2 regions of the Serratia sp. BNK-23 genome follow, and region 1 is predicted to be linked to the other one. Evidence: riboswitches for the same ligand, from Rfam matches in the RefSeq annotation. Region 1 holds a riboswitch; the other holds the start of a gene.
The links. Region 1 has a riboswitch for fluoride ahead of ACMGF9_RS11720 (DHHA2 domain-containing protein). Riboswitches for the same ligand answer to the same signal wherever they lie in the genome.
Positions count from the first base shown of each region.

Region 2: linked by a shared signal. The riboswitch ahead of crcB (fluoride efflux transporter CrcB) and the one ahead of ACMGF9_RS11720 (DHHA2 domain-containing protein) in region 1 are both predicted to bind fluoride.

Region 1 is NZ_CP179900.1:2,477,696-2,492,222, reverse strand. It holds gene ACMGF9_RS11740 (NADH:flavin oxidoreductase/NADH oxidase family protein) at 1-984, opposite strand, end outside; gene ACMGF9_RS11735 (MerR family transcriptional regulator) at 1,057-1,464, shown strand; gene eno (phosphopyruvate hydratase) at 1,461-2,744, opposite strand; gene ACMGF9_RS11725 (hypothetical protein) at 2,761-3,189, opposite strand; gene ACMGF9_RS11720 (DHHA2 domain-containing protein) at 3,193-4,158, opposite strand; fluoride riboswitch at 4,199-4,274, opposite strand; gene ACMGF9_RS11715 (diguanylate cyclase domain-containing protein) at 4,451-6,331, shown strand; gene ACMGF9_RS11710 (AraC family transcriptional regulator) at 6,403-7,251, shown strand; gene ACMGF9_RS11705 (DUF2000 domain-containing protein) at 7,305-7,712, shown strand; gene ACMGF9_RS11700 (LysR substrate-binding domain-containing protein) at 7,749-8,618, opposite strand; gene ACMGF9_RS11695 (MFS transporter) at 8,800-9,972, shown strand; gene ACMGF9_RS11690 (NAD(P)/FAD-dependent oxidoreductase) at 9,989-10,924, shown strand; gene ACMGF9_RS11685 (cupin domain-containing protein) at 11,186-11,503, shown strand; gene ACMGF9_RS11680 (AraC family transcriptional regulator) at 11,860-12,651, shown strand; gene ACMGF9_RS11675 (phospholipase D family protein) at 12,738-14,273, shown strand; gene ACMGF9_RS11670 (energy transducer TonB) at 14,334-14,527, opposite strand, start outside.
Region 2 is NZ_CP179900.1:3,741,391-3,755,917, forward strand. It holds gene nadD (nicotinate-nucleotide adenylyltransferase) at 1-509, shown strand, start outside; gene rsfS (ribosome silencing factor) at 704-1,021, shown strand; gene rlmH (23S rRNA (pseudouridine(1915)-N(3))-methyltransferase RlmH) at 1,025-1,495, shown strand; gene mrdA (peptidoglycan DD-transpeptidase MrdA) at 1,534-3,429, shown strand; gene mrdB (peptidoglycan glycosyltransferase MrdB) at 3,438-4,550, shown strand; gene rlpA (endolytic peptidoglycan transglycosylase RlpA) at 4,561-5,643, shown strand; gene dacA (D-alanyl-D-alanine carboxypeptidase DacA) at 5,824-7,035, shown strand; gene ybeD (DUF493 family protein YbeD) at 7,140-7,406, shown strand; gene lipB (lipoyl(octanoyl) transferase LipB) at 7,541-8,209, shown strand; gene lipA (lipoyl synthase) at 8,202-9,167, shown strand; gene tatA (Sec-independent protein translocase subunit TatA) at 9,261-9,476, opposite strand; gene ACMGF9_RS17910 (diguanylate cyclase) at 9,695-10,762, shown strand; gene ACMGF9_RS17915 (GNAT family N-acetyltransferase) at 10,764-11,192, opposite strand; fluoride riboswitch at 11,276-11,338, shown strand; gene crcB (fluoride efflux transporter CrcB) at 11,418-11,801, shown strand; gene ACMGF9_RS17925 (TetR/AcrR family transcriptional regulator) at 12,090-12,686, shown strand; gene ACMGF9_RS17930 (multidrug effflux MFS transporter) at 12,693-13,883, shown strand; gene cspE (transcription antiterminator/RNA stability regulator CspE) at 13,941-14,150, opposite strand; gene ACMGF9_RS17940 (M20 peptidase aminoacylase family protein) at 14,495-14,527, shown strand, end outside.

The DNA of each region.
Region 1 (14,527 bases):
ATCGGGAATTTCCGCCATGGCGGTGGCGATGCCGACCACCGCGACGCCGCTGTTCAGCACCCGTTGCGCCACCGTCGGGCGGGTGATGCCGCCGGTGGTCATCACCGGCATGCGGGCTACTGCGGCGAGATCGCGGGCAAAGGTCAGGAAATAGGCTTCACGCGCCAGGGTACTGTCGTCTGCCGTTTCGCCCTGCATCGCCGGGCTTTCATAGCTCCCGCCCGATAACTCCACCAGATCGACCGGCAGTTCGTTGAGCATCAGCAACACCTGCCGGGCTTCGTCCGGCGAAAAGCCGCCGCGCTGAAAATCGGCGGAATTGAGCTTTACCGCCACGCAAAAACCTGGCGAGACCCGCTTGCGCACCGCGCGCACCACCTCCAGCAGCAGGCGGGCGCGATTTGCCAGTTCGCCCCCCCAACGATCGCTGCGCTGGTTGGCCAACGGCGACAAAAACTGAGAGATCAGGTAGCCATGCGCCGCGTGGATCTGCACGCCGGTAAAACCGGCCCGTTCGGCGGCGTGCGCGCTGGCGGCAAAGCGGGCGATCACCTCGGCAATCTGCGCTTCGCTCATGGCTTCCGGCTGCGCGAACGCTTTACTGTACTTACCCATGGCCATCGGAATGGCGGAGGGCGCCCAGGCGTTGCCACCCATGTCGGCCATTACCTGGCGGCCCGGGTGGCTGAGCTGCATCCAAACCTGCGCGCCTTCCTGGCGCGCGGCCTTGGCCCAGGTTTCGAACGAGGCGAGCGGCGTATCCTGTTCCAGCACCACGCCGCCGGGTCCGGTCATGGCGCGGCCGTCGATCATCACGTTGCCGGTGATGATAAGACCGGCGCCGCCGATACCCCAGCGGCGATACAAGCGCCATAGCGCGGGGCCGGGCAGTTGGCCTTCATCGGCCAAATTTTCTTCCAACGCGGCTTTGGCCAAACGGTTGGTCAGGCGGCTGCCGTTGGGCAGTGTCAGTGGGGTAAACATCGGGTTTGCGCTCCTGTCGCAGGGGGAATGGCGCTATACTAGGTTTAAAGTTAACTTTAAGGTCAATAGGGCATGAAGATCGGAGAATTGGCGGAACGGGCCGGCGTGGCCGCCTCGGCGATACGCTACTACGAGCAGCAGGGTCTGCTGCCCAAAGCGGTGCGCGGCGTCAACGGTTATCGGGTGTATAGCGAAAGCGCGCTGGAACGGCTGCATCTGATTCAAATTGGCCAGAATCTGGGCTTTTCGCTGCAGGCGATCCAACGCGTGCTGGCGCTGCAGGGCAGCGCTTATGAGGATGGGTTGATACAGGGCGTCGAGACCCGTCTGGCGGAAATCGAGCGGATGTTGGTCACGCTGAATGAGCAGCGAGAAGCATTGCTGGCGACCCGACTTACCTTGCTGGAATCCGGCGTGGCGGGGTTATGCCAGGTCAAAAATGAAAAGTTGGCCGGTGCGTGGCCGGCCTGCACAGATTAGCGGCGTTTAAAGGCGGAGCGCCCGGCATATACCGCCGCGGTGCCCAATTGGTCCTCAATGCGCATCAGCTGATTGTATTTTTCGATGCGCTCACCGCGGCACGGCGCGCCGGTTTTCACATGGCCGGCTCGCATCGCAACCGTCATATCGGCGATAAAGCTGTCGACGGTTTCGCCGCTGCGGTGCGAGATAAAGGCGCCCCAGCCGTTTGCCTGGCAAAGCTGCACGGCGGCGAAGGTTTCGCTCAGCGTGCCGATCTGGTTCAGCTTGATCAGCGCGGCATTAGCCAACCGTTCATCAATCCCGCGCTGGATGTATTTCACGTTGGTGACGAACAGATCGTCGCCGACCAGCTCCACCTGGTCGCCCAGGGCGTCGCTCAGAATACGCCAGCCGGCCCAGTCGTCCTCAGCCAAGCCATCTTCAATCAGCACAATGGGGAAATCCTGTACCAGCCGCTGGTAATAGGCCGTCATCTGGGTTGCGTCCAACTCGAGGTTCTCGCTGCGCAGGCGGTATTTGCCGTCGGCGTAGAATTCACTCGAGGCCGGATCCATGCAGATAGCGATATCTTCTCCCGGTCGGTAGCCGGCTTTCTCTATCGCCTGCACGATCAGCTCCAGCGGCTGGCGGTTTGAGGCGACCGCCGGCGCGAAACCGCCTTCGTCGCCGACGCCGACCGACAGGCCTTGTTCCAACAGGATTTGGCGCAGCGCCTGATAGACTTCACTGCCCCAGCGCACGGCCTCGCGCAGCGACGGCGCGCCCAGAGGGGCTATCATAAACTCCTGAAAGTCCGCCCCTTGCCAACGGGCGTGCACGCCGCCGTTGATGATATTCATGCAGGGCACCGGCAGCAGGTTGGCGCCGATGCCGCCCAGATAACGATACAGCGGCAACTGAGACAATTGCGCCGCGAGGCGGGCGGCGGCCAGAGAAACGCCGAGCAGGGCGTTGGCCCCCAATCGACTCTTGTTCTCGCTGCCGTCCAGCGCGATCAGCCGGCGGTCAATCTCCTGTTGTTGGCGCACATCCACCCCGCGCAGCGCCTCATTGATCGCCGTTTTGACGCTGTGCACCGCCTCCAATACGCCTTTGCCGCCGAAACGGCGCGGATCGCCGTCGCGGTGCTCCACCGCCTCGCGCGACCCGGTGCTGGCGCCGGAGGGGACCGAAGCCCGGGCTACGACGCCCGCCGCGCTCATTTCGACTTCGACGGTCGGGTTGCCGCGCGAATCCAGGATTTCTCTGGCGGTTACGCTTTCAATCTCATAGCTCATGGGTAGTCACCTCATTCTAGGGAGTTGGCACATGCTTTATCAGCACGTCGATGGACAAATGGTTAATGAACTCGAAGCCGAAGGAGGAAAAGACGCCGAACGGACGGTTCTGATGGCCTAACAGCAACAGATCGACGCCTTCGCGGGCAATCAGGGCTTCGACGTCTTTGAAGCGATGGATACTGACAATTGCGCGCACCTCCAGGGGGATTGAGCAGTCCTCCACCAGACGGCTGAGCATGGCCTTGGCGGCGATCACCTCGCTGGACTGGCGATCTTTGGTCAGCGAATCGCTGAGGTAGTCCAGCTCGGCATAGTCGGCGCTGATGTGCGCTACGGTGATGCGCGTATTCATCTGCTGATTGAGGCGTTCGGCATGATGCAACAGCAGCCGGCCGTCGCGTTCATCCTGCACCAGCAGTAAAGCATGTTGGTAGAGCGGCATGACTTATCTCCCTGCGTTAGCGATCTGGCGGGTTAACCACGGTAAAACCTCTTTTTTCCGGCTCGTCATGCCGGGCAGAGACACCTGACGAATGTCGAGCACCTGGTTCGGCGAGAAATACAGGGTGGAGCGACGGCAGGTGATATCGGTGACCAATAGCGCGGCCATCTCCAGCCCGGCTTCCTGCTTCGCGTGTTCAAGCGCCTGTTGCAGTGCGGGCAACAGCGGATCGATGTCGCTCATGGTCCGCACTTCTATCTGCGACAGCAGCAGCGAGACGCTCTGGATGCGGTAATTCTTGGCGTCGCGGTGCAGCAACTGCGCGGCGGATTGCCCCGAGAGATCGGTTTTGGCGGCGAGCAGGCCGGCGGTGAAGGCGTCATAGTCGACATGAGCAATTGCGCGCAACCGCGAGACCGCCAGCCGATCCTGTTCGGTGGCGGTCGGCGCGCTCAGCGCGACGGTATCGCTCAAAATGGCGCCCAGCAGCAGCGTGGCCTGGGCGGAAGAAAGCGGCATCGGCCTTTCCGCCGCCAGGATCTGCAGGATCACGGTGGCGCAACAGCCGACGGCGCGAACCCAGACATCGGGCGGGTTGCGAGTGACTAACGTGCCCAGCCGGTGATGGTCGATAACGCCGACCACATCGCTGTCGGGCAATGAGGCCGGCCCTTGTTCGACGTCGGTAAAATCGACCAGCCAGACTTTACGGTCACGGAGATCTTCTGTCAGCAGCGCAGGCGCTTGTACGCCGGCGGCGGCCAGTATGTAGCGGGTTTCCGGCGTCAGTTCGCCAAGGCGGAAAGCGACGGCCGGTTTGCCGAGGTGATTGAGCCAGTCCGCGACCACCAGCGCGCTGCAGATGCTGTCGCTGTCGGGATTTTTATGGCCGAAAACGTAAAGCGGCATTTCCCGCGCGTCGGCATCGGGCTGGAGTGGAAAAGGGGTAAAGCGTGAGATTTCATTCATAGCGACTCCTGACATACCTGCCTAAAAAATAAAGCGAAGTTGTATATCAGGCGTCATCATCCGGTTCGAGCGAACGCGGCGGTTGGGAAAGGTGGAACACCATCACCTTGTGAACGACTGTAGCGCAGCGCGGTGACAAACGCAACGCCTGGCAAAGCTGGCGAGAATGCGCAATCGGATTGATACTGAGTGAGTCTATGATGGACAAGGATATTTGCCGCTAATCGACGGAAACGCTGAACGGACTCACGCCGGCTATGCCGGGTCCGTCGGTGACACAATGGGAGACAACATGCTCGAACCCTGCTTCCCCGAAAACGAAGCCGAACGCCTGTCGGTATTGCATTCGCTGAACGTGCTGGATTCAAACTCGGTGGAAAAACTGGATCGCATCACGCGGTTGGCGGCGAAATACTTCGGCGTGACCATCGCGCTGGTGTCGCTGATCGACCGGGATCGCCAATGGTTTTTATCGCGTTACGGTCTGGATGCCCGGGAAACGCCGCGCAATATCTCGTTTTGCGGCCATGCTATCTTGCAACGCGAAGCGCTGGTGGTGCCCGATACCGCCAAAGACCCGCGCTTTTTCGATAATCCGCTGGTGATTGGCGGGCCGCGGATCGGTTTTTACGTCGGGCAGCCACTGCTGTCGCTCGACGGCTTGCCGCTCGGTACCCTGTGCATTATCGACAGCCAGCCGCAGCCGTTTTCCCCGGAACAACTGGCTGACCTGCACGATTTCGCTGCCGTGGTGGAGGAGTATTTGCAGAGCATTGAACGCCACGTCTATACCGAAAACCTGAAGTCCAATCTGCAACGCTCGGAAGCCCTGTTCGAACAGACCTTCGCCCAGGCGGCGGTAGGGATGGCGCTGGTGTCGCTGCAGGGGTATTGGCTGCGGGTCAATCCGCGCATCTGCGAAATGTTGCGCTATTCCGAGCGCGAGCTGATGGATCGCACCTTTCAGGACATTACCTATCCGCTCGATCTCAACACCGATCTGGAAAAACTGCAGCAGCTGCTGAGAAACGAGATCAGCACTTACTCGCTGGAGAAACGTTATTTCCGCGCCGACGGCTCGATCATCTGGGTGCAGCTGACGGTGGCGTTAAACCGGCTGCCTAACGGCAAGCCGGACCATTTCATCTCGGTTATCGTCGATATCAGCGAGCGCAAGGCGGCGGAGGCCGATCTGTTCGCTCTGCAACACGAGCTGGAACAACGCGTCGAAATCCGCACGCGAGAGCTGAACGTGGTCGTCAAGAAACTCAACGAAGAGATTGAAACCCGGGTGCTCGCCGAATGTCAGCTCAGTGCGGAGAAGGAGCGTTTGCGCGCCATTACCGACAACATGCCGGCCTTAATCAGCCAGATCGACGGCAATGAACGCTACCTGTTCGCCAACAGCGCCTACAAAACCTGGTTCGGGCTGGAGGAGTCCAGTCTCAGAGAAATGACGGTGCGCGATTTCATGGGGGAAAGCGTTTATCGGATAGCAAAACCGATGATCGAACGGGCCCTCGCGGGCGAAATGGTGAGTTTCGAGAATGAGCTCCAGACCCAGAAGGGGTTGCTGATGATCCACACCACGCTGGTGCCGTGTGAAGCGCAGGGGTTTTACATTCTGTCGATGGACATTACCGAGTTGAAGCGGCTGCAGCAGCGGCTGGAATATGACGCAACCCACGACATGCTGACCGGATTGACCAATCGCCGCGCGTTTCTGCGCCGGTTGTCGGGCACGCTGCAGGCCTGTTGCCATCAGCGGCAGATGGCGCTGTTGTTTATCGATCTCGACGGGTTCAAAACCCTTAACGACAGCTATGGTCATGACTTCGGCGACGCGATCTTGAAGACATTCGCCACATTGCTCAGCGCCTGCGCCGGCGAGCACCACAGCGTCTCGCGCCTGGCCGGTGACGAGTTCACGGTGATCCTGTGGCCGTTGACGGATCCGCGGCGCGAAGTCAGCGAATTTTGCGAAAACGTGTTGGCGCAACTGGCCAAAATTACGCAGATCGGGCCGCAGAAGGTACGGCTTTCCGCCAGCATCGGCGCGGCCATTTCCCCATGCGGCGATGTGACGGAGGAGATGCTGCTGACCCGCGCCGACGGCGCAATGTATCAGGCGAAATCGGCCGGAAAGGGCACTTATGCCATCTGCGAGCTGTGAGCGTGCAACGGTGGCGGTCTCAGGGTAAGCTGTTTTTTCTTTTCCTGTGAGCAGAACTCCGGATTTATTGCATGGCGTCAAATCATCAACATACCGACTGGCTCGAACTGCGGCGCGATGACGAAACCGGTATCGAGAGCGTCAACGCCCACTTTCAGGGGCATGCCTACGATCCTCACGATCATGATGAAATGCTGGTGGGCGTCACGCAGCAGGGCTTGCAGCGTTTCAATTGTCACCGCTCGCTGCATACCAGCCGGCCGGGGCGCGCCATGCTGATCGAGCCGGGCGCGGTGCACGATGGCCATGCGCCGCAGGCCGAAGGGTTTACCTATGCGATGCTTTATCTACCGCAGCGCTGGGTCTCCGACGCGATGCAGCGCCGCGGATTGGGGGACGCCTCAGTGCTGGAAGGCGCTTTCCACAGCACGTTGACCGACGATCCGATGCTGGCGACCGCGATACAACAGGCTTTTTTTGCGTTGCATCAGAGGGAAGGCCGGCTGGCGCGCGATCAAAGCCTGGACCAACTGCTGACGCTTTTGGCGCGGCATATACGCGTCAGGCCAACGTCCCAAAGCGATGACGCTTTGATTGAGATGAATCGTTTACGGGACTACTTGCACGAGCACATGGCGGATAATCCCAGTCTGGAGGAACTTGCGCTTCAGTGCGGCCTGGATCGTTTCCGTCTGACTCGCCAATTCACCCGCGCTTTCGGCCAGTCGCCACATGCTTACCTGATCCGGCTGAGGCTGCGTGCCGCGCGACTGTTACTGGCGCAGGGGGAAGAGCCGGCGCAGGTCGCCATGCAGGTCGGCTTTGCCGACCAGAGTCATTTGGGCCGCTGGTTCCGGCGCGCCTACCGTTTATCGCCGGCGGCCTATCAACGCCAGTGCACAAACGTTCTATACCGCTGACTCGCTCATCGCCGATGATGCGCTTTTAAGAGCACAACGGAGTAAAGCGAAACATGTTTGATACCAAGATAGCGTTTATCGTGCGTGACGATCTGCAAACCTGGCAGCGGCTGAACGTGGTGGCCTTTCTGGCGACGGGGATCGCCGCTGCGGCCCCGGAGATCATCGGCGAATGTTACGTGGATGCGGAAGGCAGACGCTACGGCGGCATTTCCAGGCAGCCGATGCTGATTTTCGCCGCGGATCTGCCGGGCCTGCAAAATGCGCATCGTAAAGGGCTGGAACGGGAATTGACGCTGATCCCCTATGTGCACGCCATGTTCTCGACCGGGCACGATGAAGCCAACCGGCAGGTTTTTCTCGCTGAAAACGCGGACAACCTGGACTTGGTCGGCCTGGCGCTGCGCGGGCCGAAGAAAGCGGTGGATAAGGCGATAAAAGGGCTGACGCTCCACGCCTGAGAATACCGTTAACGCGGTGCGCTTCCAATACGGCGCTTAGGCCTGGAACGTCTGCAGCCAGGCGGCGAATTTTCTCACGACCTCATCGTCCCGATCGCGCAGCAGCAGGGAGTAAACGCCGGTTCGGATAGTCAACGCCGGGAAAGGCGACACCAGCCGACCGGACGACAGATGTTTGGCGCAGAACAGGTAAGGTACGACGGCCAGCCCCAGGCCGTCTTCGGCCGCCTGAATGGCGGCGAAGGTATGGTCGAGCGTGAGCGGCGGCGGTGAGGCGTCCAGCGCCGTCGGGTAGGTATTCAGCCAGCTGTGCCATAAATCTTCCCGGGCGCGAATGCGGATGGCGGTATGCTCGCCAAGCTTGTCCGGCGCACTGACCGGCATGGCGCGCAAATAGCTCTGGCTGCAGACCAGCAAGCTGTCTTCCTGCAGGAAAGGGATCGCCTTCAGCCCGGAGAAGTGCGCGGGATCGCGCCGGATCGCCACGTCAAACGGCGTATTGCGATCGACGGCGCCGGTGCTGGTGGTGATATCAACCGCGATCCCCGGATGTATCTCATTGAATGCCGCCAGCTTTGGCATCAGCCAGTGCATGGTAAACGTCGGCAGGCTGTGCACTACCAGCCGCTGCCGGCCGGCGCTCGCTTTCAGCGCGCTTTCCGCCGCAAACAATTCGCTTATCACCCGAGACGCGGTGCGCGAAAAATTCTCACCGGCCGGCGTCAGCCGCACGGACTTGTGTGCGCGATAAAACAGCGTGATCCCCAGCTGTGCTTCCAGGCTGCGAATATGGCGGCTGACCGCGCCGGTGGTGAGAAACAGCTCATCCGCAGCGGCGCTGAAGCTGCCAAGACGGGCGGCGGCTTCGAAAGCGGGCAGGTGCGGCAGGGAGTGAACTTTTTTCATAGGTTGAGTTTAGCTCAACCAAATGAGGGACGAAAGATCGTTTGTCAGCCGTTGATTTTGCTCACTATTATGGCGCATCCTTCCCGCGTTGCCGAGTGCGCCATGTTAAGTTTCGTCCCGTCAGTTATCCGTGTTAGTCGAGTCATCCTCACCCATCGATGGACAGGGAGGCGGCGCTGAGATGCGAGCTTTCTTTCTGCTTTGCGTAAGCCGGGCAGGCCTCTGCCTGGGCACCATGATGTTCGCTGGCGCGCTGCCGACCATCAGGAGCGAGTGGCAGCTCGACGCCGCTTCGGCCGGCACGGTGCAGACGGTGTTCAGCCTGACCAACGCCCTGGCGCTGCTGGTGGCCTCCTGGTGGTGTGATTCGTTGGGCGCCCGCCGGGTTTATCTGCTGTTCTCCTGGCTGGGCGCCGCTGCGTTGATGCTGTTCGCCGTATTTGCCCATTCTTATCTCGGCGCGTTGGTGTTGATGGCCTTCGTCGGTTTGACGCAGGGCGGGGCTTATACGCCGGCGCTGCTGTTGGCGATGGGGATGAACGGTCCGGCGCGGCGTGGTTATGCCATCGGCATGGTGCTGGCGGCCAGTTCGCTGGGGTATTTTCTGTCGGTTTTCATCGCCGGTTGGAGCGCCATGCGCTGGGGCGCAGGCGTGGCGTTTTCTCTGTGCGCCGCCGGTGCGTTACTGGGAGCGCTGGCGGGATCGTTGGCCCTGGTCGGTTATCGGGAACCGCAACCGCGCACGCTGGGGAGGAAGACGAAACGTGAAAGCTATGCTATCACCTACGCGACCCTGCTGTTGCTGATCGGGTATATCGCCCACAGCTGGGAGCTGCTCGGCAACTGGGCCTGGGCGCCCAGCCTGGTCAGCGAGGCGTTGAGCGGCTTCTCTCTGGATCCGCTCAGCGCCGGATTGATCGTCGCGGCGGTGATCCACCTGGCCGGCATGGTGGCTACATTGATTGTCGGCACCGTTTCGGACTATTTCAATCGCGCGTCGGTGCTGATGTTTATGGGCGCCGCCGGCGCATTGGGTTCGCTGTTGATGGGGTGGTCGGCGGACTGGGGGCCGGGCTGGACGCTGCTGCTCGTCAGCATCGGCAGTTTCTTCATCCTCGGCGACTCCGGCGTGCTGTCGGCTGCGATGGCGGACAACGTGCCGCCGCAACAGCTTGGCAGTGTGATGGGCTGGCGATCGTTGCTGGGGTTCGGCATCGGTTCGTTCGCCCCGTTATCCTTTGGCGTGGTGATGGATACCACCCACAGTTGGGGCGCGTCTTACGCCGTGCTGGCCTGCGGCGGCGGGGTAGCCTGTCTGGCGGCCTGGCTGCTTTGGCGACAACATTTGAAATGAGGCACGGGTATCATTAATGAATGGAACATCATCACGCATTATTATCGTGGGCGCCGGGATTGTCGGGGCATCGATCGCCTATCATCTTGCGCGTCAGGGGCAGCGCGTTATCGTCGTTGAGCAGGCGTATCCCGCGGCGGGGGCCACAGGCAGCTCGTTCGGCTGGATCAGCGAAGGCGTACCTGATGGCGCTCCCGACGCGTTTCTGCGGCGCGAGATCGTGGCTGACTGGATGCGCCTGACGCAGGAGATCCCGGAATTGTGGGTGAATTGGTCCGGCGCGCTCAGCTATGGTCAGGCGCCGGCTACGCAAAACCCCGACAATCGGCGTCTGTCCTTAGCCGAGGTGATGGCGCTGGAGCCGGCGCTCGGGCGGCCCGATAGCCAGGCCTATTTTGCGGCGCGCGATGGCGCGGTCGAACCGCAAGAGGTGACACAGCGGCTGCTCGAACGGGTCGTGCTCGCCTGCGGTACGGGGATCTCGGCGCTGCTGGACGGCAGCGAATTCTCGTTGCCGATCGAGGCGTCGCCGGCAATTTTGTTGCGCTATCACGCGGCGGCGCAGGCGGTGAACACGCTGATTGCGGGCGACGACATTGAAGTGCGTCATGCGCAAAATGGCGATCTGCTCGCGGCGGAGGATTATCCCGCTGGCGGCAATGTCAAACGCGTGGAAGAGGACGCGCAATCGGCGATTCAAAACCGCCTGCACGGCTCGGCGCCATTGCAGCTGCAGACGTGTTCGGTGGGGCTGCGCCCCAGGCCGCGCGACGGTTATCCCATCCTCGGGCCGCTGGGCGCCACCTGTCTCTATGTGGCGGTGATGCATCCGGCCGTGATGTGCGCTCCGACGCTGGGTCGGCTGGTCAGCGACGAGCTGCTGCACGGCGTTAATCCCGCCATTCCTCGCGGCTACCGCCCGGCGCGATTCACTGATCGGGCTGCTGGATAATCTTTCCGGCTACGGATTCACACCGTAATGCGCTCAACGTTGCAGCGGTTTTTTGCGCCGTCGGCGAGGCTCTTATATATTTATTAGCATGCCTGAGGCAGGTTAGGCATGAAACGGCGGTCGATCGGGCCGCTGCAAGTACGACAGTTAATCCGTTCGCCAAGAGGCTGCGAGCCTGTGCTTTCGGTAGGGACAGCCGCCAATCGTTTCTACGGCGACCGAAGGCGGAGCAGCTACTCACCGGTCACGAGGACACTTACCATGCATAAGAGAACACTGGCGTCACTGCATTACGAAAACATGCCTTACGATGGGGTACACTTTCACATTTTGAAACGGGAGACGCCTGGCCATACGGCGTTGCTGAAGCTGGATGCGGGCAGCCGGCAACCGGCGCGTTTTCATCCGGGCTGGGTGAAACTGATGGTGCTGAGCGGTGAACTGAAGGTTGACGATCAGACGTTGCAACCCCATGAGATGTTGATCATTCCTGCCAATACCGCTTATACGGTACAGGCCATCACGGAAGTGATTTGTCTGGCGATTTCCGAGCTGGACGGCGCCGAGTTGGCCCGTTGATGAGATAACAACGTTGGATGGAGGAGAGCCTAGGCGCTCTCCCTATCCCTTCAGCAGTAAGCCGTCCCCCAGGCCGAGCTACCTGCTGATTGATGCGTACACCTCCTGATTATGCCACCGCGCTTTCCCTCTCCATCACTTTCGGCCGCGTCGCCCCCGCAACGAGCCGCCATCGCGCAGCGCATGCGCAACGTCATCGCCTCCGTTTTACGCAGAACGATGAAATTTTGGTGTAAATAGTGAGTTTCTTCGCATAAGGCCCCTGGTGTGGCTTGCGAGAACGTCACTATATGGAGGATCATGCGCTCCCTCTATCAAATAAAAGACATTCGCGTTATCAAAAGGGACAAACGATCATGGGATTCGAAGTCGACAACGCCGAAACGAAACGCATTGACCTCAGCAGCCACGAAAATTCCTCGTTCGAGGTGACGGGGCTGGTGAAACACTATCCGGCGGGCTTCGTCATTCCTTACCACTCGCATAAACGCTGTCATTTGCTCTATTCGCAACAGGGCGTTATGGCGGTCGAGGCGAGCAGCGGTCGCTGGATCGTGCCGCCCACCACCGCGGTTTGGTTGCGGCCGGGGGTAGAACATCAGATCGTCATGCAGAGCAACATCTGCGTTTACGGGATTTTGGTCGATGAAATCACCGCCGCGCGTTTGCCGCTGCGCGACGGCGTATTACAGGTTTCACCGCTGTTGCGAGAACTGATCGCCCAGTTGGCGACGCTGGCGCCTGAAGGGGGGGAGACCAAACGCAATGCGCTGCTCAGAGCGTTGTTCCTGGAGGAGCTGAGCCTGCAGCCGCAGCTGGCGCTGCATCTGCCTTGGCCGGTAGAGGCGAGAATGGCCGAAATTTGCCGGCAGTTGGTCATCACGCCGGCCGACGAACGCGGTATTGAGGCCTGGGCCGATTCACTGTCGATCAGCGTAAAGACCTTTCAACGCCATTTCAGCCAACAAACCGGCATCACCTTCGGCCAGTGGAAACAACGCCTGCGGCTGCTGTCGTCCATTCCGCTGCTGCTGGCCGGCAACTCGATCATCCACGCCGCCTTCGAAAGCGGTTACGAGAGTCACAGCGCCTATTCGGTGGCGTTCAAAAAACTGTTTGGCGTTTCGCCTTCGCGCTTTACGCTATAGCCTTATGGCATAGCGCGCTTCTCCTATAGATTGAAGCAACCTAATGACGTATAAAGCAAAGCAGTCAACTTCAGAGGCCGCGTCCCGTGATAAAAATTGTCGTGTATCTGATTCTCGCCGTGACGATCGCCATTATTGCGGCAAGAGTCCTCTTTCGTTTGCCGGATATTTCGCAGCGTCTGCCGCAGGCGGCGTTGCCGGCGGATCCTGCCGCGCTATTGCCGGCGCGAGCCGCCGAACTGATGGCGGCGCATCCCGGCCTGAGCGGCGTGGTGCCGCTGGTCAGCGGCCACGATGCATTCGCCAGCCGCCTGGCGCTGGCGCGAATGGCGGAAAGGTCGATCGACGCCCAGTATTACATCTGGCATAACGATACCTCCGGGCAGATCCTGCTGAAAACCCTGTATGACGCCGCCCAGCGCGGCGTGCGCGTGCGGCTGCTCTTGGACGATAACGGCGTCGCGATGGACGAGACCCTGGCGGCGCTGAACGCCCAAGAAAACGTCGAGATCCGTCTGTTCAACCCATCAACCGTGCGCACGCCGAAGTTTGCCGGCTACGCCTTTGACTTTATGCGCATGAACCGGCGCATGCATAACAAGTCTTATATCGTCGATGGCGCTGTGGCGATCATCGGTGGCCGCAACATCGGCGACGAGTATTTCCAGGTCGGCGACGAAAACTATTTCCTCGATCTCGACGTGTTAAGCGTCGGTAACGTGGTGGCGGAAACCGCCGAGGTCTTCGATCGCTACTGGAACAGCGCTTCGGTGTTTGGCGTTGAGCAAATTATCCGAGGCAAAGGCAATCTTCCTGCTTTCCTGACGCAGGCCACCGCGACCGAAAGCAGTGACCGGGCCCGCAAACTGGCGGTGCAGCTGGAAACCAGTGCGGTGCGCTTTCGCGATGGCGCCGTGCAGCCGGAATTCACCCAGGTCGAGCTGGTGGCCGACGATCCGGCGAAGGGATTGGGCAAAGCGTCGCGCGATCGTTTGATGGTGACGCAGCTCAGCAAGATCATCGGCGGCGTCAACCAGCAGTTGGAGCTGGTTTCCGCCTATTTCGTGCCGGGCCGGGAAGGGGCGAGCTTTTTTGAATCGCTTGCCAAACAGGGGAAATCCATCCGTGTGCTGACCAACGCGATGAACACCACCGACGTGCTGGTGGTCCATGCCGGCTACGCCAAATACCGACGTGAGCTGCTGCAGGCGGGCGTCGAGCTGTTCGAGCTGAAATTGCGCGCCGGCCAACCGACGGGGCGCAAGGAACTCAAACCGCTGGGGCTGTCCGGCGCGGCGCTGCACGCGAAAACCTTCGCCATCGACGATAAGCGGGTGTTTATCGGTTCGTTCAATTTCGATCCACGCTCGGCGCACCTGAACTGCGAAATGGGCTTTTTGATCGACAGCCCGACGCTGGCGGCCGACACCCGCCAACTGTTTGATGGCCCGCTCGAGTACGCCGCCTATCGGCCGACATTGACGCCCAAGGGCAAAATGGTGTGGAACGAAGCCTTCGAAGACGGCCACACCGAGGTGCACCAGCAAGAACCCGGCGCCGGCTGGGTAAAACGCATCGTTCTCACCGTGGCCGGCTGGCTGCCGATCGAGTGGATGTTGTAATGGCGGCGAATGCCGCCGACACCCGTTAAGTCAACCGTTGCAAGGGAACCAATCCTGCGCTTATCGGTTGGCTTCAGCATCACCAGAGAGTTTAAAAGTAAACAACGCTGTTTCATTAACGCTGCCTGGTATCCAGCAGCTGCGTGCGATAGCGCTTTTGGCGTCGCGATAGAACTCCGGGGTGCCCGTTAGTACGATATTTCTGGCTTTACCCTTATCATCAACATCAAACGTTGCGCTCACTTCGCCTTCAC
Region 2 (14,527 bases), 1.3 Mb from region 1:
ACCGCCCGCAGCCGGAGGCCAATGCGCAACAGCGCCTGAAGATGGTCGAGCTGGCGATCGCCGGCAACCCGCTGTTTGCGGTCGACGATCGCGAACTGCACCGCACCACGCCCTCCTACACCATCGAGACGTTGGAAACGATTCGTAAAGAGCGTGGCGCCGCCCAGCCGCTGGCGTTTATTATTGGCCAGGACTCGCTGCTGACGCTGCATAAGTGGCACCGCTGGCAGGCGCTGTTGGACGTCTGCCACCTGCTGGTGCTGGCGCGCCCGGGCTATAACGATCGCATGGACACGCCGGAACTGCAGCAGTGGCTGGAACGCCATCGCACCGCCGACCCGGCGCTGCTCAGCCGTCGCCCGCACGGCCATATCTATCTGGCCGATACGCCGGAGCTGGAAATTTCCGCCACCGAGATCCGCCAGCGCCGCCATCAGGGCCTCAACTGCGACGACCTGCTGCCGCGCCCGGTGCAGCGCTATATCGAGTTGCAGGGTTTATATCGCTAGTGAAAGGTGCGTGATATACTGCGCCGCTATTTTTCAGGTATCCGCTGAAAACCCCGGAAACCTTAGCTGGCCGGGCAGTCACCAGTTAGCTGGCTTTCAGCGGCAGCCTGCCGAAACCATTATCCGGTTACGCCGCGGCGCGCGCATTTTGCCCGCCGCAGCCGACTGAACAGAACACACCCGAGGGGGAACCTTTGCAAGGTAAAGCGCTCCAAGATTTCGTCATCGATAAAATCGATGATCTGAAAGGCCAAGACATTGTCGCTCTGGACGTCCAGGGCAAATCCAGCATCACCGATTGCATGATCATCTGCACCGGCACCTCAACGCGCCACGTGATGTCGATCGCCAGCCACGTGGTGCAGGAATCCCGCGCCGCGGGCATGGAGCTGTTTGGCATGAAAGGCCAGGAAGCCTCCGACTGGATCGTGGTCGATCTGGGCGAAGTGATCGTACACGTGATGCAGGAAGAGAGCCGTCGCCTGTACGAGCTGGAAAAACTCTGGAGCTAAGCGGTGAAACTGCAATTGGTGGCGGTCGGCACCAAAATGCCAGACTGGGTGCAAACCGGCTTTATGGATTACCTGCACCGCTTTCCCAAAGATATGCCGTTTGAGCTGACCGAGATCCCGGCCGGCAAACGCGGCAAAAATGCCGACATCAAGCGCATTCTGGACAAGGAAGGCGAACAGATGCTGGCGGCGGTGGGCAAAGGCAACCGCATCGTTACGCTGGATATCCCAGGCACGCCGTGGGAAACGCCGCAGCTGGCGCAGCAGCTTGAGCGCTGGAAGCAGGATGGCCGCAATGTCAGCTTGCTGATCGGCGGCCCGGAAGGGCTGGCGCCCGCCTGCAAAGCCGCTGCCGAGCAGAGCTGGTCGCTTTCTCCGTTGACGCTGCCGCATCCTTTGGTGCGCGTCCTGGTGGCCGAAAGCCTCTACCGCGCCTGGAGTATTACAACAAATCATCCTTACCACCGGGAATAGCCGGTGGTGACCGTGACAGAGTGAAATAAAGCAGCGGGATGAAAATAGAACGTAACCCTTTTCGCGACTATACGGCTGAATCCGCCCTGTTTGTACGCCGCGCCCTGGTGGCGTTCCTGGTCATCCTGGTGCTGTCCGGCATCCTGATCGCCAACCTGTATAATCTGCAAGTGGTCCGCGTCGAGGATTACCGCACCCGTTCCAACGAAAACCGCATCAAACTGGTGCCCATCGCGCCCAGCCGCGGCATTATCTACGATCGCAACGGCACCCCGCTGGCGCTCAACCGCACCATTTATCAGCTGGAGCTGATGCCGGAGAAGGTCGACGATCTCAAGGCCACGCTGCAGGCGCTGCGCACGGTGGTCGATCTGACTGACGACGACATCGCCAATTTCGAAAAAGAGCGCAAGCGCTCGCGCCGTTTCGTCTCCATTCCGGTGAAAACCGCGCTGACCGAGGTGCAGGTCGCCCGCTTTGCGGTCAATCAGTTCCGCTTCCCCGGCGTGGAAGTGAAAGGCTATCAGCGCCGCTACTATCCTTACGGATCCGCCCTCACCCACGTCACCGGCTATGTGTCGAAGATCAACGACCGCGACGTTGAGCGTCTGGACAAAGACGGCAAGCTGGCCAACTACGCCGCCACCCACGATATCGGCAAGCTGGGCATCGAACGCTATTACGAAGACACGCTGCACGGCAAAACCGGTTACGAAGAGGTTGAAGTCAACAACCGCGGCCGGGTGATCCGCCAATTGCACGAGCAGCCGCCTTCCGCCGGCCAGGACGTCTACCTGACGCTCGATCTTGATCTGCAGCGCTATATCGAACAGCTGCTGGTTGGCAGCCGCGCCGCGGTGGTGGTGAGCGATCCGCGCACCGGCGCCATCCTGGCGATGGTGTCCAATCCGAGCTACGATCCGAACCTGTTCGTGGACGGCATTTCCAGCAAGGACTATCAGGGTCTGCTGAACGATCCGAATCGCCCGCTGATCAACCGCGCCACGCAGGGGGTTTATCCGCCCGCGTCAACGGTGAAACCTTATATCGCCGTGTCGGCACTCAGCGCCGGCGTGATCACCAAGAACACCGTAGTGTTCGATCCCGGCTGGTGGCAACTGCCCGGCTCGGAAAAACGCTTTCGCGACTGGAAAAAATGGGGTCACGGCCGCCTGAACGTCACCAAAGCGCTGGAAGAATCCGCGGATACCTACTTCTATCAGGTCGCCTATGATATGGGGATCGATCGGCTGTCGAGCTGGCTGACCAAATTCGGTTACGGCCAGTACACCGGCATCGATCTGGCCGAAGAGCGCTCCGGCCTGATGCCGACGCGTGAATGGAAGCTGAAACGCTATAAAAAACCGTGGTATCAGGGCGACACCATTCCGGTGGGCATCGGCCAGGGTTACTGGACCGCCACGCCGATCCAGATGGCCAAGGCGCTGAACACCCTGATCAACGACGGTACCGTCAAAACGCCGCACCTGCTGCAGAGCACCCGCGTCAACGGCGCGCTGGTGCCGTTCAAACAGGAAGAGAACACGCAGATCGGCGATATTCACTCCGGCTTCTGGGAAATCGCCAAAGACGGCATGTACGGTGTGGCCAACCGTCCGAACGGGACGGCGCGCAAGTACTTTGCGGACGCATCTTATAAAGCCGCGGCGAAATCGGGCACCGCACAGGTCTTCGGTTACGAAACCTACAACGCCCATAAACTGGCGGAGCACCTGCGCGATCACAAGCTGATGACCGCCTTTGCGCCGTTCAATAACCCGACGGTGTCGGTCGCCATCATTCTGGAAAACGGCGGCTCCGGTCCGGCGGTGGGCACCATCACCCGCCAGATCCTCGACCATATTCTGCTGGGCGACAACAATACGCAATTGCCAAGCGAGGCCCCGCTGCCGCCTGGCGTAGAAGGTGACTAAGGTAGAATATGACTGAAAGCCAACAAAAAGGCTCGATCTGGACCAAAATCCACATTGATCCGACGTTCCTGCTGCTGATCCTGGCTCTGCTGGTCTACAGCGCCTTCGTGATGTGGAGCGCCAGCGGCCAGGACATCGGCATGATGGAGCGCAAGATCGGGCAGATCGTCATGGGGCTGATCGTGATGGCCGTCATGGCGCAGATCCCGCCGCGCGTGTACGAAAGCTGGGCGCCCTATCTGTATATCTTCTGCGTGATTTTGCTGATCCTGGTGGACGCCTTCGGGCAGATCAGTAAAGGCGCGCAGCGCTGGCTGGATCTCGGCGTGGTGCGCTTCCAGCCGTCGGAAATCGCCAAGATCGCCGTGCCGCTGATGGTGGCGCGCTTTATGAACCGCGATGTCTGCCCGCCTTCGCTGAAAAACACCGCCATCGCGCTGGTGCTGATCTTCCTGCCGACGCTGCTGGTGGCCGCGCAGCCGGATCTCGGCACGTCGATCCTGATCGCCGCCTCCGGCCTGTTCGTGCTGTTTCTGTCGGGCATGAGCTGGAAACTGATCGCCGTCGCCGCCGTCGCGCTGGCGGCCTTTATCCCGGTGCTGTGGTTCTTCCTGATGCACGGTTATCAACGCGACCGCGTGATGATGCTGCTCGATCCGGAAAGCGACCCGCTCGGCGCCGGTTATCACATCATTCAATCCAAGATCGCCATCGGCTCCGGCGGCCTGTCCGGCAAGGGCTGGCTGCACGGCACCCAGTCGCAGCTGGAGTTCCTGCCGGAGCGCCATACCGACTTTATCTTCGCCGTGTTGGCCGAAGAGCTGGGGCTGATCGGGGTACTGGTGCTGCTGGCGCTCTACCTGCTGGTGATCATTCGCGGGCTGATGATCGCCGCCAAGGCGCAAACCACCTTCGGCCGCGTGATGGTCGGCGGCTTGATGCTGATTTTGTTCGTTTATGTCTTTGTTAACATCGGTATGGTCAGTGGCATTTTGCCGGTAGTTGGCGTACCTTTGCCTCTGGTCAGTTACGGGGGTTCGGCGCTGATAGTGTTGATGGCCGGTTTCGGCATCATCATGTCGATCCACACGCATCGGAAAATGCTGTCTAAAAGTTTATAAGAGGTGAGTAATGCGTAAGGAATGGCTTTGGATCGGCGTCGCGGCGGTGTTGCTCTCCGCCTGTACCGCCCCGACCACGGAACAGCAAGCCCCTCCGCAGCCGTACAACGGCCCGGTGGTGGAAATCGGCGGCGTCGAGCCTCAATATGAACCCTATAACCCTAATAACATGCAGGATTATAAGGTTAATGGCGATACTTACCGCATCGTAAAAGATCCGCAGAACTTCTCGCAGACCGGCCTGGCGGCCTGGTATGGCGAAGAGGCCAACGGCAACACCACCGCGCTGGGCGAGCAGTTCGATCCTAATGGCCTGACTGCGGCCCACCCAACGCTGCCGATCCCAAGCTACGTGCGCGTCACCAATCTGGCCAACGGCCGTCAGTTGGTGGTGCGCGTCAACGATCGCGGGCCTTACACCAAGGGCCGTATCATCGATCTGTCGAAAGCCGCCGCCGATCGCCTCAACCTGTCCAACAACACCAAGGTCAAGGTCGATTTCATCAACGTGGCGCCGGACGGCACGCTGAGCGGCCCTGGCACCATCGGCACCATCGTGGCGAAACAGAGCTACGCATTGCCGGCGCGCCCGGATCTTGGCTCCAGCGGCATGGGCACCCCGATCCAACAGGACGTGCCGGTCGCCAGCGGCGCGGCGGTGCGCCCTATTGATAACAGCACCCTGCGCACCGATGACGACGCGCCTGCGAATGCCGGCAACGCCGCCAACGGCCGCAGTGGTTTCCTCGGCGCGCCAAGCGCATTACCGGCCGGCGTGCTGGAAAGTGCCGAGCCTGAAGCCGCCGCAGTAGCCGTACCGGTCGCGGCCGGCGCTGCCGCTGCCGGCATGGCTGCCGCTTCCTCCTCCGGCGGCTACGTGGTGCAGGTCGGTGCGTTGAGCAGCGCCGAGCGCGCCCAGAGCTGGCAGCAAAGCCTGAGCCAACAGTTTGGCGTACCGGGCAAAGTAGCGGCCAACGGCAATGTTTACCGCGTCCAGCTCGGCCCGTTCAGCAGCCGTCAGCAGGCGGCCCAACTGCAACAACGCCTGGCCAGCGAAGCGCAACAACAGTCTTTCGTTACTGCTGCACCCTGAGCGTTAAACCCGGCGGGCATTCACGGCTGTTAAGCGGTTATTTAGCTGAAACATTTTCTTGCAGCTAAAAGGGCACTAACCGCAATTAGTCAGATGAATGGATAATGCCTGCCGGGATCGCATCTGCTATAGTGTGGCTCGTTTTTTAACTTTACTTTCACGGATGTTGTAGTCCCGATCATGAAACAAGTAACTTCTTTTCGCTTAATCAAAAGCATCGCACTCGGCACCGTTATCGCAATGAGCGCAGCCTCCGTTGCACATGCCGATGACGTTAACATCAAAACCATGATCCCAGGTGTCCCGCAGATCGATGCGGAAGCGTACATCCTGATTGATTACAACTCCGGCAAGGTGCTGGCCGAGATGAACGCCGATGCGCGTCGCGATCCGGCCAGCCTGACCAAAATGATGACCAGCTACGTCATCGGCCAGGCGCTGAAAGCGGGTAAAATCGGCCAGGACGATCTGGTGACCGTCGGCCAGGACGCCTGGGCGACCGGCAACCCGGTGTTCAAAGGTTCCTCGCTGATGTTCCTGAAGCCGGGCGATCGCGTGCCGGTCTCCAAACTGACCCGCGGCATCAACCTGCAGTCCGGTAACGACGCCTGCGTGGCGATGGCCGACTACGTCGCCGGCAGCCAGGACGCGTTCGTCAACCTGATGAACACCTACGTCAGCAAGCTGGGCCTGCAGAATACCCACTTCCAGACGGTACACGGCCTGGATGCTCAGGGCCAGTACAGCTCGGCGCGCGACATGGCGCTGATCGGCCAGGCGCTGATCCGCGACGTGCCGGAAGAGTACGCGATTTACAAAGAAAAAGAGTTCACTTTCAACAATATCCGCCAGATGAACCGCAACGGTCTGCTGTGGGATAACAGCCTGAACGTCGACGGCATCAAAACCGGCCACACCGACGCGGCGGGTTACAACCTGGTGGCTTCGGCGACCGAAGGCCAGATGCGTCTGATCTCCGCCGTGATGGGCGGCCGCACCTACAAAGGCCGCGAAGCCGAGAGCAAGAAACTGCTGACCTGGGGCTTCCGCTTCTTCGAAACCGTGGCGCCGCTGAAAGTCGGTAAAGAGTTCGCCTCCGAGCCGGTCTGGTTCGGCGATGCCGACCGCGTTGAGCTGGGCGTGGATAAAGACGTCTACCTGACCATCCCGCGCGGCCGCATGAAAGATCTGAAGGCCAGCTATGTGCTGAACACGCCGGAAATTCACGCGCCGCTGGCGAAAAACCAGGTGGTGGGCAGCATCAACTTCCAGCTGGACGGCAAAACCATCGACCAGCGTCCGCTGGTGGTGATGAACGAAGTGAAAGAAGGTGGTTTCTTCAGCCGCATCGTGGACTACATCAAACTGATGTTCCACCACTGGTTCGGTTAACGGTTGAAACGGGCGAAATTGCCCCCATATACTGAATAACATTAACTCCCGCCCCGGCGGGAGTTATAATTTATAGATTAGCTAGCACTCTGGAGCGCACGCACATGCAAAAAACTAAACTGAACGAACTGCTCGAATTCCCTTGCTCGTTTACCTACAAGGTGATGGGCCTGGCGCAGCCTGAGCTGGTTGACCAGGTAGTTGAAGTGGTGCAGCGCCATGCGCCGGGCGATTACAACCCGCAGGTTAAGCCAAGCAGCAAAGGCAACTACCACTCGGTCTCCATCACCATCAACGCCACTCACATCGAGCAGGTCGAAACCCTGTACGAGGAGTTGGGCAACATTGAAATTGTTCGTATGGTGCTGTAATTCCAGCATAAAACCCTGCTTATCAACCCGGGATGGCGCAGCGTCTTCCCGGGTTGCGCATTTTTGGTCAGCGAAAGGCTGGCCGCCAGCCGGAGCGCCCGGTATAATGGCTTTACCACTTCTGTAACCTGACGATGACTCTTTTGCAACCAGACAAGATCATTTTGCGTCAGCTGGGGTTGCAGCCCTACGCGCCTGTATCCCAAGCCATGCATAACTTCACCGACAGTCGTACCGAGACTACGCCGGACGAGCTGTGGCTGGTGCAGCATCACCCGGTATTCACCCAGGGCCAGGCCGGCAAAGCCGAACATGTGCTGATGCCCGGCGATATCCCGGTTGTCCAGAGCGATCGCGGCGGCCAGGTGACCTACCACGGGCCGGGCCAGCAGGTGATGTACGTGATGGTCGATCTGAAGCGCAATAAGGTCGGCGTACGCCAATTGGTCACGGCGATAGAAGATACGGTTATCAACACCCTCGCCCACTTCCGCCTCGCATCGCGCGCCCGTCCGGATGCGCCCGGCGTGTACGTGGGGGAGCAGAAAATCTGTTCGTTGGGTTTGCGGATCCGCAAAGGCAGCTCATTCCACGGCCTGGCCCTGAATGTGGCGATGGATCTCAGCCCCTTCCAACGCATCAACCCTTGCGGTTACGCCGGCATGCAGATGACGCAGGTCAGCGCGCTGGCGCCCGGCGTTGGCATTGAAGACATACACCCAATCCTGGTACAGGAATTTGTTCATTTACTCGGCTACCAGACGGTCGAGCTTCGTAACTGGAACCTGCACGATTATGAGTAAACCAATTCAGATGGAACGCGGCGTCAAATACCGCGATGCTGACAAAATGGCGCTGATCCCGGTCAAAACGGTGGTCACCGAACGGCAGGAGCTGTTGCGTAAACCCGAGTGGATGAAGATCAAACTGCCTGCCGACTCAACGCGCATTCAGGGCATCAAAGCCGCGATGCGCAAGAACGGCCTGCACTCCGTCTGTGAGGAAGCCTCGTGCCCTAACCTGTCCGAGTGTTTCAACCACGGTACCGCCACCTTTATGATCCTCGGCGCCATCTGCACCCGCCGCTGCCCGTTCTGCGACGTGGCCCACGGCCGCCCGATCGCGCCGGACGCCAATGAACCGGAAAAGCTGGCGCAAACCATCGCCGACATGGCGCTGCGTTATGTGGTGATCACCTCGGTTGACCGCGACGATCTGCGCGACGGCGGCGCTCAGCACTTTGCCGACTGCATCTCGGCCATCCGCGCCAAGAGCCCGAACATCAAAATTGAAACGCTGGTGCCGGACTTCCGCGGCCGTATGGACCGCGCGCTGGAGATCCTCACCGCCACGCCGCCGGACGTGTTCAACCACAACCTGGAAAACGTGCCGCGCGTCTACCGCCAGGTGCGCCCGGGCGCCAACTACGAGTGGTCGTTGAAGCTGCTGGAGCGCTTTAAAGAAGCGCACCCGGATATCCCGACCAAATCCGGCCTGATGGTTGGCCTGGGTGAAACCAACGCGGAAATCATTGAAGTGATGCGCGATCTGCGTCGCCACGGCGTGACCATGCTGACGCTGGGCCAGTACCTGCAGCCGAGCCGTCACCACCTGCCGGTGCAGCGCTACGTCAGCCCAGCCGAGTTTGACGAGATGAAAGAAGAAGCGATGGCGATGGGCTTCACCCATGCCGCTTGTGGCCCGTTCGTGCGTTCGTCTTACCACGCCGATCTGCAGGCCAAAGGGATGGAAGTGAAATAACGCGTAATAGTTTGTTACGCTATAGACGGCGGAAACGCCAAAAAACGGATGTCCGCAAGGCATCCGTTTTTTATTGCGCGCCATCAGACGGGATTAAACGTCTTTCTTCTCGACGCTCTGCTGCGCGGACTGGCTTTCGGCGGCATTGTTGCCGGCGGCCGGCGGCGTGCTGTCGTCGCCTACGGCTTTTTTAAAGCCTTTCAGCGCCGCGCCAAGATCGGCGCCGAGCGTGCGCAATTTGCTGGTGCCGAACAGTAAAATCACCAACACCGCAATCACCAGAAGTTTGGTAATGCTGATACCTTCCATACTCACCTTCTTATCATAGAGCGCTGCGTGAACAGCGAGAAAAACTGACCTTGCCTGCGAATATTTAGCGACTTTCCTTCGGCTCGCACAACAGCAACATGTAACAGAGTGAGATCGGTCGCAGGAATACCACACGGCTTCACGGCGTGAATCCCAGACTATTCTTAGTTTATCACCCGCATGCTACTCTGCCGTGATGCCTATCAGGGAGATGCCGGATGTATATTGCTCCACCCATTTTCGATGCCCGAAAATCCGGCCTCAGCTTCGCCAAACGCACCTATCTGCCCCGCGTCGCCGGTCTGGGGCTCGGCTTTATCTGCGTTTGCGCCGCACTCTACCCCTTGGCTCCGCCCACGGCGGTCTGGCTATTGCTGGCCTTTCACGGCTTTCTCTGGCCGCATCTCGCCTATCGCCTGGCCTGCCGCGCCAAAGATCCTTTCAAAGCCGAGATCCGCAACCTCTTGATCGACTCCGCCTTCGGCGGCTTCTGGGCGGCGATGATGGCGTTCAACGCGCTGCCCGCCATCGTCATCCTGTCGATGATGAGCATGAATAACATCGCTTCAGCCGGCAAAACGCTGTTTGTGAAAGGATTGGCCATTCAACTGGCTACGGCGATGCTCACCGCCGCGTTGCTCGGCTTCCCGTTTCACCCGCACAGCACGGCGCTGCAAATCTATCTGTGCCTGCCGATGATCTACCTTTATCCGACGCTGCTCGGGCTGGTGACCTACCGCACCGCCAAACGGTTGGCGGAAAAGAAACAGGAGCTGCAGCGCATCAGCACCCGCGATGGGCTGACCGGCCTGTATAACCGCCGCCACTGGGAGCACCTGCTGCATCGCCAGTTCGACAGCTGCCGCCGCTACCAGGACAACGCCACGCTGATCCTGATGGATATCGATCGCTTCAAAACCATCAACGACACCTTCGGCCATCCGCTGGGAGATGAAGCCCTGGCGGCGTTGGCGGAAGAGCTGCTGATCGGCATGCGCAACGTGGATATCGTCGGGCGCTACGGCGGCGACGAGTTTGGCGCAGTGCTGCCGAACACCAGCGCTGAACAGGCGGAAATCGTTCTGCGCCGTATCCAGCAGCGGCTGGACGCGGTCAGCTTCAAGGAGGCGCCGCAGCTGCGGCTGCAGATCAGCGCCGGCATCGCTAACTTCCACCCCGCGCTGGGCGGCTACCTGGACTGGCTGAAAGCGGCCGACGGCGCGCTCTATCGGGCGAAGCAGAATGGCCGCAATCGGCTGGAAACGGCGGCGCAGCCAGGGGAGTAACTTACTGACTTAATAACTTGGCAAAATACTTCGGCGCTTCGACAAAGCCTTCACGCCGGTAAAACGCATGCGCCCGCTCGCGGCGGCTGTGGCAATGGACTTCCAGCCGATCGCAGCCGCGACGGTGCGCCAGCGCCTCGCCTGCCGCCAGCAACCGCCGCCCTACGCCCGCGCCGCGCGCCCGATCGTCGACGCAAAAATAGCTGATGCGGCCAATGTCGCCGGCCAACGCCAACTGCGGCAGAAAATGCAGCGACAACACGCCCAGCACTTGTTCGCCCTGCTCCGCCACCAGCAACGCCTCGTCCGGGTGCGCCAGAAGTTGCTGCATCCGCTGCGTCAGAAACGCCTCGGTGCCGGGATAATCCAGCGCCACCATTAATTCAGAGATAGCGTGCTGGTCGCTCAGACGCGCCGTTCTGATTTCCATCCGTTTTACCTCGCAGAGTGCCGATACTACAAAATAGGCGGCATTAGGTGTAACATCCACCGGGTGCGGCGAAAAAGGCCGTGCGGCACGCTGGAGATGACATTCCTCCCTAACCGCCTTCACAGGCTGATGATGTCTACGTAACCTCTCGGAGAGAGGCGCGTAGCGTTACGCCTGTACCTTTCCGAGCCTCCTGAATTTCTCTGATTGAAAGGTAGTTGCCCCATGTTGAGCTCTTTACTGGCCGTATTTATCGGCGGCGGCGTCGGCAGCGTTTTGCGCTGGGCGGTAAGTATGAAAATGAATCCGCTGAACGCCCACATTCCGCTCGGTACGCTGATGGTCAATCTGATCGGTGGTTTTATCATCGGCCTGGCGATGGCGATTTTCACCCGCATGACGCATCTGGATCCCACCTGGAAATTACTGATCACCACCGGATTCTGCGGCGGCCTGACCACCTTCTCCACCTTTTCGCTGGAGGTGGTATACCTGATGCAGGACGGCCGCTTCGGCTGGGCGCTGGCCAACATGCTGCTCAACCTGGCCGGCTCGCTGGCGATGACGCTGCTGGCCTTCATGCTGGTGATGTGGGTCAACGGGCGCTAAGCCCTTAATGTTTCCTTAATCTTGCATGCGCATAATCTCATCCAGTACCCCTGACTGGATGAGAAATCGCTATGTTTAGCCTGCCGAAAACCGCCGCCGAAGCGATCGCCGTTGCGCTGTGCGTGCTGATCGTCGCCACCTTTATCAAATCCTACCTGTTCGCTTAAACGCCTTTTATCGCAGCACGCGTTCATCTTGCGTCTTTCCGGTCGGTTACACTACAATTGAGAATGAACGTTCACACCCAAAAATGTGAACCCGGCTCACGCGTAGCAAAGGATCGGGCAGATGCTCCCCCCCAACGACAGTAAACAGGCCAAGGTGCAGGCGCGCCGCGATCAGATCGTCGAAGCGGCGAAAACCAGCTTCCGCCGCCACGGCTTCCATGCCGCCAGCATGGCGGAGATCGCCCAAGGCTCGCAGCTTAGCGTCGGGCAAATCTATCGCTATTTCGCCAATAAAGACGCGATCATCGAAGAGATCGTCAACCGCATCATCACCAGCAAGATGCAGCGCCTGGAAAACCTTGGCGATCACATCAACCTGATCGCCGGTACGCTGGCGGCGCGCACGCTGTTTCAGCAACCGGGCGAGAGCGAAACCGATCACATGCTGATGCTGGAAGTGACCGCCGAGGCCACGCGCAACCCGGTGGTGGCCAAATTGCTCAGCGATGCGGAAGCGCGGCTGTTTCGCCACGTGTGCCACAACCTGCAGCGGCTGTATCCCGATTTCAGCGCGGAAGAGATCGCCGCCCGGGTGGAGTTTATCGCCGTCATGAGCGAAGGCACCGGTTACCGTATCCTTACCACGCAAAAAGCCGATGCGTCCCTGCTGCGCGATCTGTATCAGCAGGCCATTTCTCACCTGTTCAGGAAATCTTAATCTCCCATGACCAAACACTTAGCCAGACAACGTCTGGTGTACGCCGTCGTGCTTGGCCTGTTGGCCGCGCTGGGGCCGCTGTGCACCGATCTCTATCTGCCCGCCCTGCCGGAAATGGCGGGCGAGCTGAATACCTCCACCGCCGCCGCTCAGCTCAGCCTGACCGCCGGGCTGCTCGGCCTGGGCGTCGGCCAGCTGATTTTCGGCCCTTACAGCGACAAACTGGGCCGTATGCGCCCACTGCTGCTGTCGCTGATCCTGCTGCTGGGCGCTTCGCTGTGGTGCGCACTGGCGCCCACCATTGACCAACTGCTGATCGCCCGCCTGCTGCAGGGCATCGCCGGCGCCGGCGGCGCGGTGATTTCTCGCGCCATTGCTCGCGATCTGTACGCCGGCCATGAGCTGACCCGTTTCTTCGCCTTGCTGATGCTGGTTAACGGCCTGGCGCCGATCGTCGCGCCGGTGCTGGGCGGCGTGATGCTGCAGGTGATGAACTGGCGCGGCATCTTCGGCGTGCTGGCGGCCATCGCCGTGCTGCTGTTCAGCCTGTCGGCGCTGAAGCTGCGCGAATCCCTGCCGGTCGAGCGCCGCAGCCAGGGCGGCATTCTGGCGATGCTGATGTCGCTCGGCGGGTTGCTGACCCAGCGCTATTTCATGGGCCTGTGCCTGACGCAGGGCTTCGTAATGGCCGGCATGTTCGCCTATATCGGCGCTTCGCCTTTCGTCTTGCAGCAGATCTACGGCCTCAGCCCGCAGATGTTCAGCCTGTGCTTCGCCATTAACGGCGTCGGGCTGATCATTGCGGCGCAGCTGGCCAGCCGTCTCAGTTCACGTTGGGGGGAACGCCGGGTGTTGAGGGGCGGGTTAACGCTGGCGGCCGTCGCGTCGCTGCTGCTGTTGTTGGCCGCCGCGCTGCATGCGCCGCTGGTCGTGTTGCTGGTGCCGCTGTTCTTCTCGGTGGCGGTGATCGGCATCGTCGGCCCGACCGCCTCGTCGCTGGCGATGCAAAGCCAGGGGGACAAAGCCGGCAGCGCGTCGGCCTTGATCGGCGTGTGCATGTTCGCGCTCGGCGCCTGCGCCGTGCCGCTCACCGGGCTGGGCGGCACCTCAGGCCTGTCGATGGCGCTGACCATCGTCGGCTGTTACGCCGTCGCCATCCTGCTGTTCAGCCTGTTGGCCCGCCGCAGCGACGCATAACGCGCCCAATAAAAAACCCGCTCAATGAGCGGGTTTTAAGAAATTCAGCTACGCAGCTTAGATAGCAGTAACGTTAGCGGCAGATGGGCCTTTGGCACCGTTCGTGATTTCAAATTCTACACGCTGGCCTTCAGCAAGCGTTTTGAAACCGTTGCTAACGATGGCAGAGAAGTGAACGAAAACGTCCTTGCTACCATCTTCCGGAGTAATGAAACCGAAGCCCTTGGATTCATTAAACCACTTAACGCTACCTTTAATCTTAGACATCAAACTTACCTTTAACGTGAATGAAAGACACAAAACCTGTGTCGATTACAGTACAGCAAGCAGGCAGGATTTTGTCCACCACCGCGATCACAGAAATCCGATAAAGAGTGAAAAAATCCGTGTTGCCCGGTGTAAATGCATTGCACCGGTTGCGATACGTTACCGTTCCAGGCCAATCCTCTCCCTGCGCCGGCGAACAACGCGCGAACGCCTAAACCTGCCCTTTCCCCCATCGTTGACGCGTCGAGCAGACACAATCGCTATGAAATATAACCAGATGGTCTTTTTGCTTCGGCGGCCCCTGCACTAGGGTTAGGGTTTATTTCCCACTGTGAGCCAAGCCTATGACCAGCCAGTTGGCAGACAAGATCATCGCC